DNA from 4 places in the Peribacillus sp. FSL R5-0717 genome. Region 1 is predicted to be linked to each of the others. Evidence: riboswitches for the same ligand, from Rfam matches in the RefSeq annotation. Region 1 holds a riboswitch; each other region holds the start of a gene.
What was found. Region 1 has a riboswitch for S-adenosylmethionine ahead of NYE65_RS19145 (Fur-regulated basic protein FbpA). Riboswitches for the same ligand answer to the same signal wherever they lie in the genome.
Positions count from the first base shown of each region.

Region 2: linked by a shared signal. The riboswitch ahead of NYE65_RS09955 (5-methyltetrahydropteroyltriglutamate--homocysteine S-methyltransferase) and the one ahead of NYE65_RS19145 (Fur-regulated basic protein FbpA) in region 1 are both predicted to bind S-adenosylmethionine.
Region 3: linked by a shared signal. The riboswitch ahead of mmuP (S-methylmethionine permease) and the one ahead of NYE65_RS19145 (Fur-regulated basic protein FbpA) in region 1 are both predicted to bind S-adenosylmethionine.
Region 4: linked by a shared signal. The riboswitch ahead of mtnW (2,3-diketo-5-methylthiopentyl-1-phosphate enolase) and the one ahead of NYE65_RS19145 (Fur-regulated basic protein FbpA) in region 1 are both predicted to bind S-adenosylmethionine.

Region 1 is NZ_JBBOOF010000001.1:3,961,961-3,965,710, reverse strand. Features, by position in the region: gene NYE65_RS19160 (DUF459 domain-containing protein) at 1-112, opposite strand, end outside; gene NYE65_RS19155 (GNAT family N-acetyltransferase) at 332-838, shown strand; gene NYE65_RS19150 (aspartyl-phosphate phosphatase Spo0E family protein) at 908-1,102, opposite strand; gene NYE65_RS19145 (Fur-regulated basic protein FbpA) at 1,355-1,543, opposite strand; SAM riboswitch class I at 1,714-1,818, opposite strand; TPP riboswitch at 1,976-2,080, shown strand; gene tenA (thiaminase II) at 2,178-2,867, shown strand; gene thiW (energy coupling factor transporter S component ThiW) at 2,883-3,404, shown strand; gene thiD (bifunctional hydroxymethylpyrimidine kinase/phosphomethylpyrimidine kinase) at 3,373-3,750, shown strand, end outside.
Region 2 is NZ_JBBOOF010000001.1:2,035,962-2,039,711, reverse strand. Features, by position in the region: gene NYE65_RS09965 (CaiB/BaiF CoA transferase family protein) at 1-242, shown strand, start outside; gene NYE65_RS09960 (membrane protein) at 506-1,030, shown strand; gene NYE65_RS09955 (5-methyltetrahydropteroyltriglutamate--homocysteine S-methyltransferase) at 1,173-2,276, opposite strand; SAM riboswitch class I at 2,358-2,459, opposite strand; gene NYE65_RS09950 (hypothetical protein) at 2,616-3,035, shown strand; gene NYE65_RS09945 (glycerol-3-phosphate responsive antiterminator) at 3,208-3,750, shown strand.
Region 3 is NZ_JBBOOF010000001.1:43,292-47,041, forward strand. Features, by position in the region: gene mmuM (homocysteine S-methyltransferase) at 1-502, opposite strand, end outside; gene mmuP (S-methylmethionine permease) at 492-1,886, opposite strand; SAM riboswitch class I at 1,970-2,072, opposite strand; gene NYE65_RS00185 (flavin reductase family protein) at 2,308-2,916, opposite strand; gene NYE65_RS00190 (alpha/beta hydrolase) at 2,935-3,543, opposite strand; gene NYE65_RS00195 (ring-cleaving dioxygenase) at 3,543-3,750, opposite strand, start outside.
Region 4 is NZ_JBBOOF010000001.1:223,418-227,167, forward strand. Features, by position in the region: gene NYE65_RS01045 (methylthioribulose 1-phosphate dehydratase) at 1-62, opposite strand, end outside; gene NYE65_RS01050 (2-hydroxy-3-keto-5-methylthiopentenyl-1-phosphate phosphatase) at 59-718, opposite strand; gene mtnW (2,3-diketo-5-methylthiopentyl-1-phosphate enolase) at 725-1,957, opposite strand; SAM riboswitch class I at 2,066-2,219, opposite strand; gene NYE65_RS01060 (pyridoxal phosphate-dependent aminotransferase) at 2,338-3,510, opposite strand; gene NYE65_RS01065 (carbon-nitrogen family hydrolase) at 3,610-3,750, shown strand, end outside.

The DNA of each region.
Region 1 (3,750 bases):
AATCTCCAAAAGCCATGACCCTTTGCACATCTTCCGACTCCGAGGCCTGAAATTCATATGCAGCAAAACATATAACCAGTACGATAATCAATATACCTGCCAATTTTTTCATTTAGTTCTCCTCTTGTCTTTTTACTAGAAGTATTTAATCTTTTTCATACCCAAAAAATCTGCAGTACTAACATAAAAAAGAATTGTCAGATAAAGAATAAAGAGTGTATGATAATATAAAACTTTCAATGGATTGGGTTTCATTCAACGTCCCTAAAACCAAAAACGGGATTACCCTTCATTCTGGAGATTGAATAAATGATAGTTAGGAGTTTAAATCATGGAAGAACACATAGAGTTTAGAGAGGCAGAACTATCTGATCTACCCAGAATTGTTGAAATATATAATTCGACAATTGCTTCAAGGATGGTCACGGCAGATACGGAACCTGTATCCGTCCAATCGAGGGTTAAATGGTTTGAGGAACATCATTCAGAAAGTAGACCGCTATATATCATTACTATAGAAGGGAAAACCGCTGGATGGATGAGCTTTCAATCCTTTTATGGCCGACCGGCATATAATTCCACTGCCGAAATCAGCATTTACATTGATGATTATTTCCGGGGAAAAGGAATTGGACAAATTTCGATTCGAAAGGCAATTGAATTGAGTCCAAAATTAGGTGTTAAGACTTTATTGGGTTTCATTTTCGCCCATAATACACCAAGCCTTAAGCTTTTTTCCAAATTCGGGTTTGAAGAATGGGCACATTTACCTCAAGTTGCCGAGATGGATGGCATTGAGCGGGATTTGATCATTCTAGGTAAACGTGTCGATATTTAATATATAATTCTTTAGAGCTATTGCCTTGAGCAGTAGCTTTTTTAGATTAATACAGGTCGAATTGCTAATTTAAAAATACCTATATGCTTCTTGAAGGGAAAAATATTCAGAATCTCTTTTACTTGCTAACGCATTCAATAGCGTATCCAATTCTTGACTGGCTTGTACAGTCAGCAGACTTGTTAAGCCGTAAATCGCTCCCAACTTTATCATTTCCTGTCTCTTCTCTTCTACTTTTTCTATAGTTACCTTACGGCAAGGCATCATAGCCACCTCCCATTTATTCAATATTTTTACACTTTCATCATAATGAAATCACTAGTTAAAATCAACTATTTCCCAGAAATTAATTGTGTTATTTTATAGGTCAAATGTGACAAAACACCTATTTTGTTATTTAATTATGTATAATTTGTGTCGTTTTCTAATAAACGCAAAAAAAGCATCCACTAGTGTAGACTGCGAATGCTTACATCATATCCCTTATCCAAAAATCCAAATATTGTATTCCGATAACTATGTCATCCATTCAGAAGGTGACTCGTTATTAGGTCTATTTATAACAATCTTATATTCATCTTCAAGTACTTTTAATGGGGCATCATAAAGGTGCCTTTCATCAGAGGTTTTGTATACTCCATTGGCCAATAGCTCTTCAATGAGTTTTGCCTTCCTCTGTTCAATCCTCTTAAATAATTCTGCCATGTAAATGGCTCCTTTCCGTCCTAGTGCCTGCTTCTAGTTAGCTAAACTTTATCAACTTGTTTGATTTCACCAAATTATATATACCTTTTCTAGTATGTCACTAAACGTTATTTCCCAAAAATAAAAGCCCCTTCTAATTTAAGAAGAGGCTGACAGTGTCCGTTCGGCTCTTCTTATCTTCCAAGCATATGCTTGTTGGATTTAGCACAGTTCCCTAAACGGGTCCGCTGCCGAGGTTTCTTAGGGCCAAGTCCCTCCACCTCTCTGGATAAGAATTCAATATATAATGATGTAGAAATGATTCTATCCTAATAATCTTCAAAAGTCAATTACCTGGTTCTCCCTTTTTTCCTGGACATAAAGTGATTCCTCTTTCAAATACGGGTTGCATTTTCTTGTCTTTCTGATATGATGTCAGTAATTACATACAATTCACACCACTAGGGGAGTCTTTTTTAAGACTGAGATGGAATTAGTTCCGGACCCTTTGAACCTGAACCGGCTCATACCGGCGGAGGGAAGTGGATGATATCGTCCATTTTACAGACTATATCCATCTACCCCGTTCCGTATTCAGGAACGGGGTTTTTTATTTAACAAAGGCAAAGGGAGCCATTCTATAGGAGGATGAACAATGGAGAATACAAAATTAGAAACATTCAGTGATAGACTGCATGCACGGGCAAAAGAGATTTGGAAAAGGAACCATTCACATGCCTTTGTCCAGGCAATTGGAAACGGCACACTTCCTGAAAAGAAATTTGCCTATTACCTGAAGCAGGACTATGTCTATCTCATGGATTATTCCAAGCTCTTTGCTTTAGGTGTCATCAAAGCCCATAACATCGAAACCATGGCAAAATTTGCGAGCATTTTAAATGAAACCCTTCAAGTGGAAATGGATATTCATCGGCATTATGCTTCCGAATTCGGGATCAGCTCCAAGGAATTGGAAAATACAGAACCTACTCCAACCACTCTAGCCTATACAGGTTACATGCTAAATGCAGCTCAGCATGGGACTTTGGCAGACTTGATCGCCTGTCTCCTTCCCTGCGCTTGGGATTATTATGAAATCGGTTTGCTATTAAAAGAACAAAATGGAGCAGCACTGGAAAACAATCGCTACGCAGATTGGATAAGGTCCTATTCATCTCCTGAGTTCGGGGAAGCACACAAGTGGCTGATCGCTTTGTTGGAAGAATTGACGGAAGGCATGCCTGAAAAGGAACTTCTTAGATTAGAAAAGCACTTTTTGGTTACTTCCCGATATGAATATTTATTCTGGGACATGGTTCAAAATGAGCAGGATTGGCCTCTGTAGGTGGTTGACATGAGGATGAACCCTATCAAGAAACTGACATTGACTGCCATGATCACGGCTTTAACGACGCTTACCAGTTCATTTATTTTCATCCCTGCAGGATTTGCAAAAATCTTTCCTATTCAACATCTGGCAAATGTCCTGACGGCGGTTCTATTGGGGCCTGCATATGCGGTGACACAAGCTTTTTTAGTTTCCATCATTAGAAACATGTCTGGTACCGGTTCAATTTTCGCCTTTCCAGGCAGCATGATTGGTGCACTTTTGGCCGCCATCCTTTACCGAAAAACACAAAGCTTAAAATTCGCCTGTTTAGGGGAAGTGATCGGGACCGGCTTTCTCGGTTCCCTGGCCTGTTATCCGCTTGCCACCCTCCTATTGGGAGAAAAAGCTGCACTTTTTGGTTTTTTACCGGCTTTTATGTTCAGTTCATTCGCAGGTGCGATTTTAGCTTTCATATTACTTAAAATACTGCTAAAAAATAATTATATGAAGGGGTTTTTTTATGAAAACAGCATTAACGATCGCAGGCTCTGATTCAGGGGGCGGTGCTGGAATACAAGCGGATTTAAAAACATTTTCTGCACATGGTGTATTTGGAATGTCTGCCATCACAGCCGTAACTGCCCAAAACACAATGGAAGTCCGTTCTGTACAGCCCATTGAAACAGCTATCATATCGGATCAAATTGCAGCTATCTTTGAAGATATTCCTGTCGATGCAGTAAAAATAGGCATGCTTGGATCAAAAGAAATCGTGGAAACGGTCGCTGCGTCCCTTAAAACCTTCATGCCTGCCATCGTTATCCTTGACCCTGTCATGATTTCCAAAAGCGGCCACCATTTGCTCGACGAAAAGGCCATCTCTGCCTTAAAAATGGAA
Region 2 (3,750 bases), 1.9 Mb from region 1:
GGCAGGAGATATTCGCTGAATTCGAGGCCTGCGCAGAACCAGTGCTGACTTTCACCGAAGCGGCTGAGCATCCCCAATTGAAGGAGAGGGGAATGATCGTCGAGGTACCTGACGGAAAAGGGAATGTCCAGAGGCAAATCGCCTGCCCGATCAAAACATCGGTTTTCACCCCTGGATATAAACATGCAGGCTTGGAGCCAGGACAAAACAACGCAGAAATCCTTCGCACCCCCAATCGCTAAATAAAGATGTAAAGGCTATCGCTTTTCCGAGGTTTTTGGAAGGTGATAGCCTGTTTTTTTTGAATGCCGGAAAAAGCAGGGGGAGGGTCGATATGATCGTTCGAAGGTCGAAGTAAAGCGGAAGGAGAACAATTATCCTCTTATCATTTGTGGAAAGCAACATATTACCACTGTGAAAATTTACTAGTTATAACCAGTGTGGGCAGGGTATCAGAGTAGCATCCTGGTAAGAAAATCGCTGGTAAGGAGGGGGTTAGTTAAATATGTTTGGTCTCTCTGATATCATTAAATTTCTATTTTCCTTTTTTTTGATCATGCCGATCGTTACACTGATACATTTGAGCGGGCATATTTTCTTTGTTACGATCTTTGGGGGATCAGAAAAGAAAATCTTGATCGGGTGTGGTAATAAGCTTTTCGCCTTTCGGAACATAGAGGTGAGGAAATATTATTTTTGGAATGGGACTTGCGAGTTCAAGGGTTTGAAACATGATAATCGATTGACGAATACCCTGATCTATTTAGGGGGGGCTATCTTTAATTTAATCAGCATGCTGATCATATATAGCTTAGTGTATCAGAATATCCTGGACAGCTCGGTAATCTGGTATCAATTTATCTATTTTTCTTTTTATATTATGTTTTTCTCCCTGTTTCCGATGTATTTCTCGGACGGATCGCCTAGTGATGGGAAGGCTGCTGAATTGGCCTTGAGGAACAAGCTGGAAGATAGGGTGACGGATGATATATTCGTGAAGAAAATGGAGGATGATGATAGCTGCAAGTAAAAAGGGAACGTCCAGATGGCCGTTCTTTTTTGTTTGCTTTCAGTTTTAGGGTTTTAAGTATAAACCTAATCGGCACGCTTATATTGAAGCCGATTAGGTTGTTCGAATCCTGTAAATAAGTTTTAAAGTCTCCGTAAAATAATCATTCCCATACTTCTTTCGCAACATCAACGACGAATTTCAGCTTTTCCCATTGCTGTGCCTCGGTTAGCTTGGTGCCGTGATGTGTAGAGGCGAAGCCGCATTGAGGGCTTAAGCATAATTGTTCGAGCGGAACGAATTGCGATGCTTCTTTAATGCGTGCCTTAACAGCTTCCTTGTCCTCGATTTCTCCATTTTTTGAAGTGACGACACCCAGTACGACCCGTGCACCGCCATTTGGAATGTATTCCAATGGTTTGAAATCCCCTGAGCGTTGATCATCATATTCCAAGAAGAATCCATCCACTTTTTCTTTTGCCAATAAAGTTGGGGCGATACGGGCATAGCTTCCTTCAAACGCCCATGTCGACTGGTAGTTTCCGCGACATAGATGGGTAGTGACGATAAGGTCTTCTGGTTTGCCTTCCAATGCGCCATTAATGACTCGAAGTGCAAGATCAATTAATTGTTCCCTCGTATATTTTCCATCTTTGAACTGGAAATCCGGAGCTGAAAGTCTGGCAATATATACATCATCCAATTGAAGATAACGCACACCTGCTTCATAAAAGGCTTTCAAAGCATGCTGATAGGCGTTGATGATATCATTTGCATAGTCTTCAATATCAGGGTAGACGTCTTCATTATGAATGCCTGCAGCAAATAATTGATTCGGACTGGGGATTGTTTGCTTGGCAACGGCACGTCCGTTCACGATTTTGTTCAATTCAATGAAATCACGAATGAAGGGATGTTCAGGGTTGAATGAAACCTTCCCGGTATTGCGAACATTATATCTCTCTGTTTCGACACCATCGAATGTGAGGCCTTTTTCAGTTACATATCCCTCGATGCCATTTAAATGTTCGAGGAAGTCAAAGTGCCACCATGTTCGTCTGAATTCACCGTCCGTAACGGCCTCTAAACCAACTTCGATTTGTTTATCGACGATCCGATTGATTTCTTCAGTTTCAATTTCACGAAGCCGCTCAGCTGAAATGGTACCTTCCTTAAAGTCCTTCCTGGCAATATGTAAACGTTCCGGTCTTAATAAACTTCCGACGTGGTCCGCCCTGAATGGTGCTTTCGTTAATGTGATTGACATGTTGATTCCTTCTTTCCTTTTAAAAATAAAAAACCTCTTCTTAAAAATAAGAAGAGGTGTTGGCAACAAAGCTATATACTCTTCTTATCTTCAAGTTTTTACACTTCTGGAATTAGCACAGTACAAGATCAGTCTGTTGCTGAGGCATCAAAGGGCCAGTCCCTCCACCTCTCTGGATAAGAGTTGTCTATTAAATTAACTATGACTATACAGGTAGTTTTTATGAAGGTCAAGGGGTGGAGCTGGAATATTTTGAATATACCGTTTATTAATCCGGGCTGGAATGTTAACGGCATCAGGGAATCCGGCATATGCTTTGAGTGGGGAGGGAATGCAAGGATGAGTCCATTCAAAAATGGCATACCGATTACGGTAACTGAAGCCATGATAGAGAGAATCATAAAAATGAAATCATCTGGTCAGGAGATTAAAGTCGAAATTACGCCAAGTCATATTGTGCTTTCCGGAACGATGGAAGTGAAAAAAATGATGTTTAAGAAAAACGTGGCTTTCCGGATTACATTAAAACCGATTCATGTGGAAAAAAGAACGATTTCATTTGAATTAGTCGAAATGGAACCCATTGACAGGAATTTCATCAACCAAAGGATATTTAACAGACCGCCATTTTTTGAATATGAAAAAAGAGCGATCAAAATGAATGTTAATGCTTGGAGCATCGTGAGAAAAATTCCCATTGGCACAATTAAATCGTATGAACTCGTCGAAGGTGCATTGAAAATGAAACTCTCTTTATGATTCAAGGGGATATTTTACATATATCCTTTGCCGCAATCTATAAAGGGTGTGAAAGGTATGATAGTGTTAAGGTTACATGGTTCATGAAAAAATGTGTTTGATAAATCAAGTTCTTTAAAATATACTAAATGACTTGAAGTTTTGAGTTTTTCTGGTAATGAGGAGGATAATGATGGATCAGAAGATTTTGCCTGCTTCAGCAAGTATGAAGGATTTTGAAAGATTTCTAGAAAGTTCCTATGAAATAGGTGTGTTTCTTGATTTGCATATCTCACAATTGAAAAATGTAAGTATGATGGCCAAGCAGCATAATAAGAAAATGATTTATCATGTCGATTTGATCCATGGCATAAGAAGTGATGAGTACGCGACAGAATTCATTTGTCAGGAATATAACCCCTATGGGCTGATTTCGACTAAATCAAGCGTTATATTGAAGGCGAAGCAAAAGGGGGTCATTGCCATCCAGCGAATCTTTTTAATAGACTCACATGCGCTTGAGAAAAGTTATAAGCTGGTGCAGAAAACCAAGCCGGATTATATCGAAGTATTGCCGGGCGCCATGCCATGGATGATAAAAGAAGTGAAGGAACGATTGCAAACACCGATTTTTGCAGGCGGCCTCATACGTACTTCGGATGAAGTCCTGAATGCCCTTGATGCCGGCGCCTCGTCAATCACCACTTCAAAAACTGAATTATGGGATATCGTCTAA
Region 3 (3,750 bases), 3.9 Mb from region 1:
AAATGTCAGCTCCTGCTTCAATCAAAGCTGATATTCGTGAGCGATGAAATGCCGCCAAAGTTTCATCTGAAACACCATAATTCCCGACATACTCTGAACCATCTGCAAGATAAGCCCCATAAGGTCCAACTGATGCAGCAACCAATGGCTTAGGTCTAATCGTTTGAAATTCTTCCTTCCAAAATTCATCTCTTGCTTTTCTTGCTAGTAAAACCGTTTTCCTGATTAGATCCAATGCCTCTTTTTCTTGTATTCCGCGGAGGGCGAAACCTTCAACCGTTGCTTGATAGCTTGCCGTTATCGCACAGTCAGCACCAGCTCGAAAGTAGTCAGAGTGCACCTGGTAAATCACTTCTGGATTTTCAAGTAATACACGTGCAGACCACAGGGGATCGTCCAAATCACACCCATGACTTTCAAGCTCTGTAGCTAAAGCTCCGTCCAAAATCATAACTGAATGACCTTGTAAAATTGCTTCAATTGGGTTAATTTTATTTTTCATGGTCTACTCCTCTTTTCTTTATGGTTTGTGTCAGATAATAACTTCCATAGCAAAACAAAATAAACGGAATGCCACAATATAGTGCTATTCTTTGTGTAGGATCAAATGCAATTCCTATGCAAGAAGCAAGACATAGCATAAATGAAACGATTGGAACGAATGGATATAATGGTGTATGATAAGCCAAATCATTAACTGAGTTTCCTTCGTTTATATATCGTCTGCGAAATAGAAACTGTGACGCGCTAATACTCATCCAAACTATCACCACGGCTAGTCCAGAAATGGATACAAGCACTATATAAACAGTATCCGGCGCTATAATACTCGAGAAAAGTGCTAAAACACCGCCCAGCATACTGAAAAGGACTGCATTCAAGGGAACACCCCGTTTTGTCAATTTTGCAAATATTGGTGAAATAGTTTTCTTATCTGCAAGTGACCAAAGCATCCTGGATGAGGCATATAGTCCTGAGTTCGCAGCGGACAAAATGGCAGTTAATATAACAAAGTTCATAATATCCGCTGCATATGGCACTCCAATTCGTTCTAGAACGGCAACAAAGGGGCTCTCTAATACGCTTGCATCCGAAACAGGCAATAATGCGGATAAAACAACGATGGTACCTACAAAAAAGATAATCAATCTCCATAATGTCATACGGATTGCCTTTGGAATCGTTTTTTCCGGATTCACAGTTTCTCCAGCTGCAACTCCGATCAATTCAGTTCCAGAAAATGCAAAATTCACCGCGAGCATCGTCATTAGAATGGCAAAAGCACCATTTGGAAATAAACCTGCACTTGTAACATTGGAAAATAACGGAGCTGATTGTGCGTTAATCATAGGAATGAAACCTATCATTGCCGCAGCTCCCAGAATAATGAATATTACAATAGCAAATACCTTTATAGACGCAAACCAGAATTCGGATTCAGCGAAAAACTTAACGGTCCACGCATTTAATGCCAAAACCAAAATGGCAAATAGAGCACTCCATATCCAGACACTGATTGATGGAAACCATCGCTGCATCAACAATCCTGCAGCCGTGAATTCCGAACCTAGTGCAACAGTCCAGGTTAGCCAATACAACCAGGCTACTGTATACCCTGTCCCTGGTCCGATGTATTTGGCTGCGTAACTATGAAACGCACCTGTCTCGGGCATATGCACAGATAGTTCACCTAGACATAGCATGACTAGATAAACCACTAATGCACCAATCAGATACGAAAGGATGGTTCCGAACGGACCAGCCTGTTGAATCGTATAACCCGAACTTAAGAATAAACCAGTTCCAATCACCCCGCCAAGCGATAGCATTATTATATGCCGTGCTTGCATTTGCCTTTGAAAATCATGCTTCCTTTTGTTATCCATTCTTACTCTCCTTAATCTTGCATCCAGAAAAAACGAAAACGCACTCTAAAAAAGAGTGCGTTACTGACAAATAAACACGTACGGTCTTATCTATCAAGGTTTCACCCCCTGGAATTAGCACAGTGTCTTTGTAGACCTGTTGCTGAGGTTTCATAGGGCCAGTCCCTCCACCTCTCTGGATAAGAAATTATTTTTTTATAACTGTATCAATCTATGAAAAATTTGTCAAGTTTTGTTTCGGAATGTAAAGACTTCCTTTTAAATGCTAACGATCATGGCGTTTGCGGCATTAATATTAAAAGGTTGCTTATTTTTGGAACAGGCGCTAAGCGTATTATAATGGCAAATAAAACTAACCGGGGTCATTTTGGTCTTAAAAATGGCAACATCTTAAAAGATGTCGCCATTTTTTACTTTTTCCTTAAGGACGTTCTATTTCAAATAATTCCCCTAGTTTTGTATAAGAATGACCTGCTAATCTTGCTACAGGTTTTAGCCCATTCGGGTCAATACGGCCATTATGGTAAATATCTTGCTCTATATGATAGCAGACTATTTTCCCTATCAGTAAATCACAACCAGGTTCATTCTTGGAACCTGCCAATGGAATCGATTGCTCTAATGTACATTCAAAACGTACCTTCGCTTCTTCCAATCCTGGTACGGATACCCTATCACTAACAGCCAGCGTGAAATTAGTAAGACCCAATTCACTTTCTTCAGATGGGAGTTCCTTGGCCGTTCGATTTGCATCGGCAACATTATTTTCGTCAGTGATATGAACAACGAACTCACCTGTTTGAATTGCATTTCGGGCTGTATCCTTTGAAACTCCTTCTTTCCGTTGAACAGAAATGGAAATCATCGGAGGATTTGAACTGACTATGTTAAAAAAGCTGAACGGTGCTATATTGATTGTACCGGTTTCGGATTGTGTCGTAACCAGCGCTATAGGTCTCGGTATAATGCTTCCAGTCAAAAACTTATAATTATCCCGTTCAGTCAGACTTTCAGGGTTAACAGAAATCATCTTCATTCCCTCTCATTCTTATAAAAAGTTCTTTTGAAACCATGAACCTGCTGCATCAACCTCTGAACGTGTTAACTGATGACCATAATTTTCCCATTGAACTCCAACTGTTGCGCCAGCTTGCTGTAAAAGTTGATTAAGTTCTTCAGTTTCTTCTGCCGGGCAAATCGGATCGTTTTTACCTGCAGCAATAAATACAGGTATATCTGAAAGGGACGGCAAAGCGATCCCTCGTCTTGGAACCATTGGATGATGAAGAATTGCTCCTTGTAAGGCCCCCTCGTAATGGAACAGCAAACTTGCAGCTATATTTGCACCATTGGAATAACCTAATGCCACCACTCTGTCACGGTCGAAGTCATATTTTCCGGACGCTGATTCCAAGAAGTCATAAAGCTCCTTCGTTCGGAAAATCAAATCCTCTTCATCAAAAACCCCTTCAGCTAACCGTCGGAAAAAACGGGGCATTCCATTTTCAAGTACATTTCCCCGTACGCTCAGTACGGACGAACCCGGTGAAACCATTTCGGATAATGGCAAGAGATCTGTTTCCGTTCCTCCAGTGCCATGTAAAAGCAGTAGTAACGGAGCTTCTGGATTACTTCCTTTTTGAAAAATATGTTTCATCATTTATCCTCCTCTAGTACTCTCGGCACTGCCGGCAGTAACGTTTTTTCCATAACTTCCCGCTTTTCTTCCAACCATGGCGGCAGCATTAATTTACTGCCCATCGTTTCCTTCGTTTCATCATGAGCAAAGCCAGGTGGATCTGTGGCAACTTCAAAGAGTATGCCTCCATCTTCCCTGAAATAAATCGCATCGAAGTATTGTCGG
Region 4 (3,750 bases), 3.7 Mb from region 1:
CTTTCGGCCAGTTCAGCTTTAATATCTGCCAACTCCTGCCACTCTTTAGAATGAGTGTTCACGCTTTAACCACCTCCTGCTGCTTTATAATGTCAATTACATCAAAAAATGTTTCGAATCCTTGATGTGGAATTCCTTCCCTATCGCATTTTTCAAGCAGTATGTCACGGGCTATGACAAAATCGGCCTGTTTTGCCGCTTCAAAATCCGTCACTGAATCTCCAATAACGAGTTTAAAATCTTCCGGACCCGTAATTTTCCTCATAATGGATGGCTTGCAGCAACCGCAATCATTATTACATTGCTCATCACAAGCATGTGGCCACTCAATATAAATCTTTTCCTTATCAAAAAATGCATGGTTGCAATAAACGGACTCTGTTGGCAAGATATCATTCAAAAGGGGTGAAATGAAAAAATCCATGCCCCCGCTTACAATATATAAAGGGATATTGGCTTGTTTCGTATACTCAACGAATTCATAAAACCCTGGACGAATGCCGGCCGTTTTTCTTACATATTGGATGATGTCATCCTTCAAGCCACTATCAAGCAGGGAAAACATATCCCCAACTCCTGAAGATATACTGATTTTTTGCTGAAGGACACCGTCTTTCAACGCTTCCCATTCCGGAGGCGCAAATTTCTTCATAATTGAAATGATATTATCTGTGTTGGTGATCGTTCCGTCAAAATCACAAAAGATGATCGGTTTCATTATTTCTTATAGGCCTCCCCACAACACAAGAGCTTTTTTTAGGGTTTCTTCCTCAGCCGCCGCTTCAGAAAGTTCCTTTCCTGCCAGAACGGCTTCCACAGCAGAACGGAATGCCTTGGCACCGCCCTCTGCTCCGTCAGGGTGCCCGTGAATTCCGCCTCCGGCATTAATCACACTATCAAGCCCGAAATCCTTGATCAGGTCCGGAACCATGCCCGGATGAATGCCTGCAGAAGGAACAGGGAAGGCTTTTTTCCATGAAAGTTCATCTTTTGTCAGAGCTTCAGCAATCGCTAAGGTCTCCGTTTTTTCAAGTGCGACATTTCCATAAGGAGAAGGGAACAAAGATAAATCCGCGCCTGATAACCTTACTAATTTACCAAGCAATAATGGATAGCCGATACCATAAAATGATGAAGATGCCAATGCCCCGCTATATGCGGGGTGCGCCATGATCGGCAGCTTGATACGATCATGTTCACTCAAGGCCTGCAATACATCCAAACCATATGTATGAACGTTGAACAATAAAGCATCTGCCCCTGCTGCAGCCGCTTGCTCTGCCTTATCCAATAATTCAAAAGTTTTCCCTGATAGATTGACAGCATATAAAGTACGGTGGCCAGTGGTTTCATAGACTTCATTCAATATTCTTTTTCCCGTTTTTATTCTATCGAAAAATGGAGTCAGTTCCTGGTCGAAGAGGATCTCATCATCCTTAACCAGGTCGACACCTCCCAATGCTTGTTGCCTCAGTTGCTCATTATGAAATGTTAGGTCTCTTCCCAATACACCTTTAAAGATGCTCATCACCAAGGGCCGGTTAAATACGCCAAGCTTTTCCCTTATGCCTTCAATGCCAAATTGCGGCCCGGGAAAAGCTTTTTGAATATCACCGACAAAATCCAAGTCCATAAGTTTTATTTCACCGTCCAATGAAAGTTTGCCGAAGACCGTCGTAAGGATTGCAGGTAAATCATTGGAGAAATTCCTTGCCGGATAGGCAATTTTAATCAGCGAACGGTATACTTTCCGATTAAAGTAGCTGTTTGCCCTCTCTTCTTCAGATAGGGGTGTCACCGATACGACGCGTCCCTTATGTTTTTCCAGTTGTTTCTGTACCAAATGCGGCAAGTCCGTCCATGTCCCGACAGTCAGACCCAAGGCAATGCTCTCTGCTTTTTTCTCATGATTTCCAATAAAGTCATGAATTAAATAAGTAGCGACTATCTCGCTCATCTGATCACTCCTATAACACGTTAGTAAACTCTCTATGTCACTATTGGCCTGAGATGGTCTCAAAATGGCAAAAGCCCCTTCATAAAGAAGAGGCTTTAAAAAGCCATCTTCTTATCTCCCAGCCATCGGCTGCAAGAATTAGCACCGTGCCTTGTGGATTTCAAGAAAATCCGGCGAAAGGATTCCGCCCCATTTTACAATGGAATTACGGTCGGTTGCTGGGCTTCATCGGGCTAGTCCCTCCACCTGCTCAAAATAAGAAAACGCTGATATATAAGTTGCATCCAAGTATCGAAAGATTAAGAATTTATTTTGTATTCTGACAGGTAATTCCTACTTTGTCAATAAGTTTTAACTATTTAAAGGTGAACCTTATTGCATTAAAATAAGTTTAATGTCCGTATTCGTTCCACAGCCTCTTGCAGCCGTTCTTCCGAAGTCAGTAGCCCTACCCTGACATAACCTTCGCCAAATTCACCGAACCCATTCCCTGCGGCAACAGCTACATGGGCATGCGTTAATAAATAGTCCGCAAAACTCTCGGACGTAAAACCTTCAGGTACCTTGAGCCAGGCAAAAAACGATGCCGCTGGAGCTTTGACTTCCCATCCGATGGACCTCAATCCCTCAATGAAAACATTCCTTCGCCCCTCGTACATTTGCACTAACTGCTCTACACAGGTCTGTGAGTCAAGCAAAGCGCTTGCCGCAGCTTCTTGTATCGCCGGGAAAAGACTCACATAAAGATGGTCTTGTAATAGTTCAAGAGCTTCTATTACACTCTTATTGCCCACTGCGAAGCCGACTCTCCACCCTGCCATATTGTATGTTTTCGATAGAGTGTATATTTCAACTCCTACATCCTTTGCACCCTCCGCCTGGAGAAAGCTTATCGGTTTTTTTCCATCGAATCCTATCGCCCCATAGGCGAAATCATGGACCACACAAATTGAATGTTCTTTTGCAAAGGAGACGGTTTCATCAAAGAAACTTTCAGTTGCAGAAGCGCCTGTGGGATTATTCGGATAATTCAAGAACATCATTTTGGCTTTATCAAGAACTTCTTTATGTATGTCATCGTATTTCGGAAGAAAATCATTTTCTTCTGTCAAGGGCATCAGTTCGGTCTTTGCCTGGGCTAAAACAACACCGGAAAGATAATCCGGATAGCCGGGATCTGGAACAAGGATTGTATCACCTGGATTCAATAAACACTGCGGAAGTTCGACAAGACCTGCCTTTCCCCCGAAGAGAATTGCCACTTCACTATTCGGATCCAGCTTGACACCGTATTCTCGTTCATAAAAGACGGCAGCAGCATCTTTTAAATATTGATGTCCCCGGAATGGCGAATATTTATGATTAATCGGATTTTCAGCGGCAGTTTGCAAACTTTTGACGATATGCTCCGGCGTCGGCTGATCAGGGTTTCCCTGACCTAAATTAATGACATCATGTCCTTGCTCCGTGATTGCATTGACTTTTGCGACCAGTGAAGCAAAAAACTGCTTAGGCAGGTCCTGAAGCAGTCCGGATTTTTCGAATTGCACCATTTATACACCTTCTCTGAAATTTCTTGAAATTCTAGTCACAAATGATATATGTTTATCGTAGTCTTGTAAAGCATTTTTTACATGTGGGGGGTTTAAACGATGAAGTGGAAAATAGCTTGTATTCAAATGGATATAGCTTTCGGGCAACCAGATGTCAATTTTCAGGTTGCAGAACAATGGATGGAAAAAGCAGCTCGGTCCGAACCCGATATCGTCATATTACCAGAGCTTTGGACAACC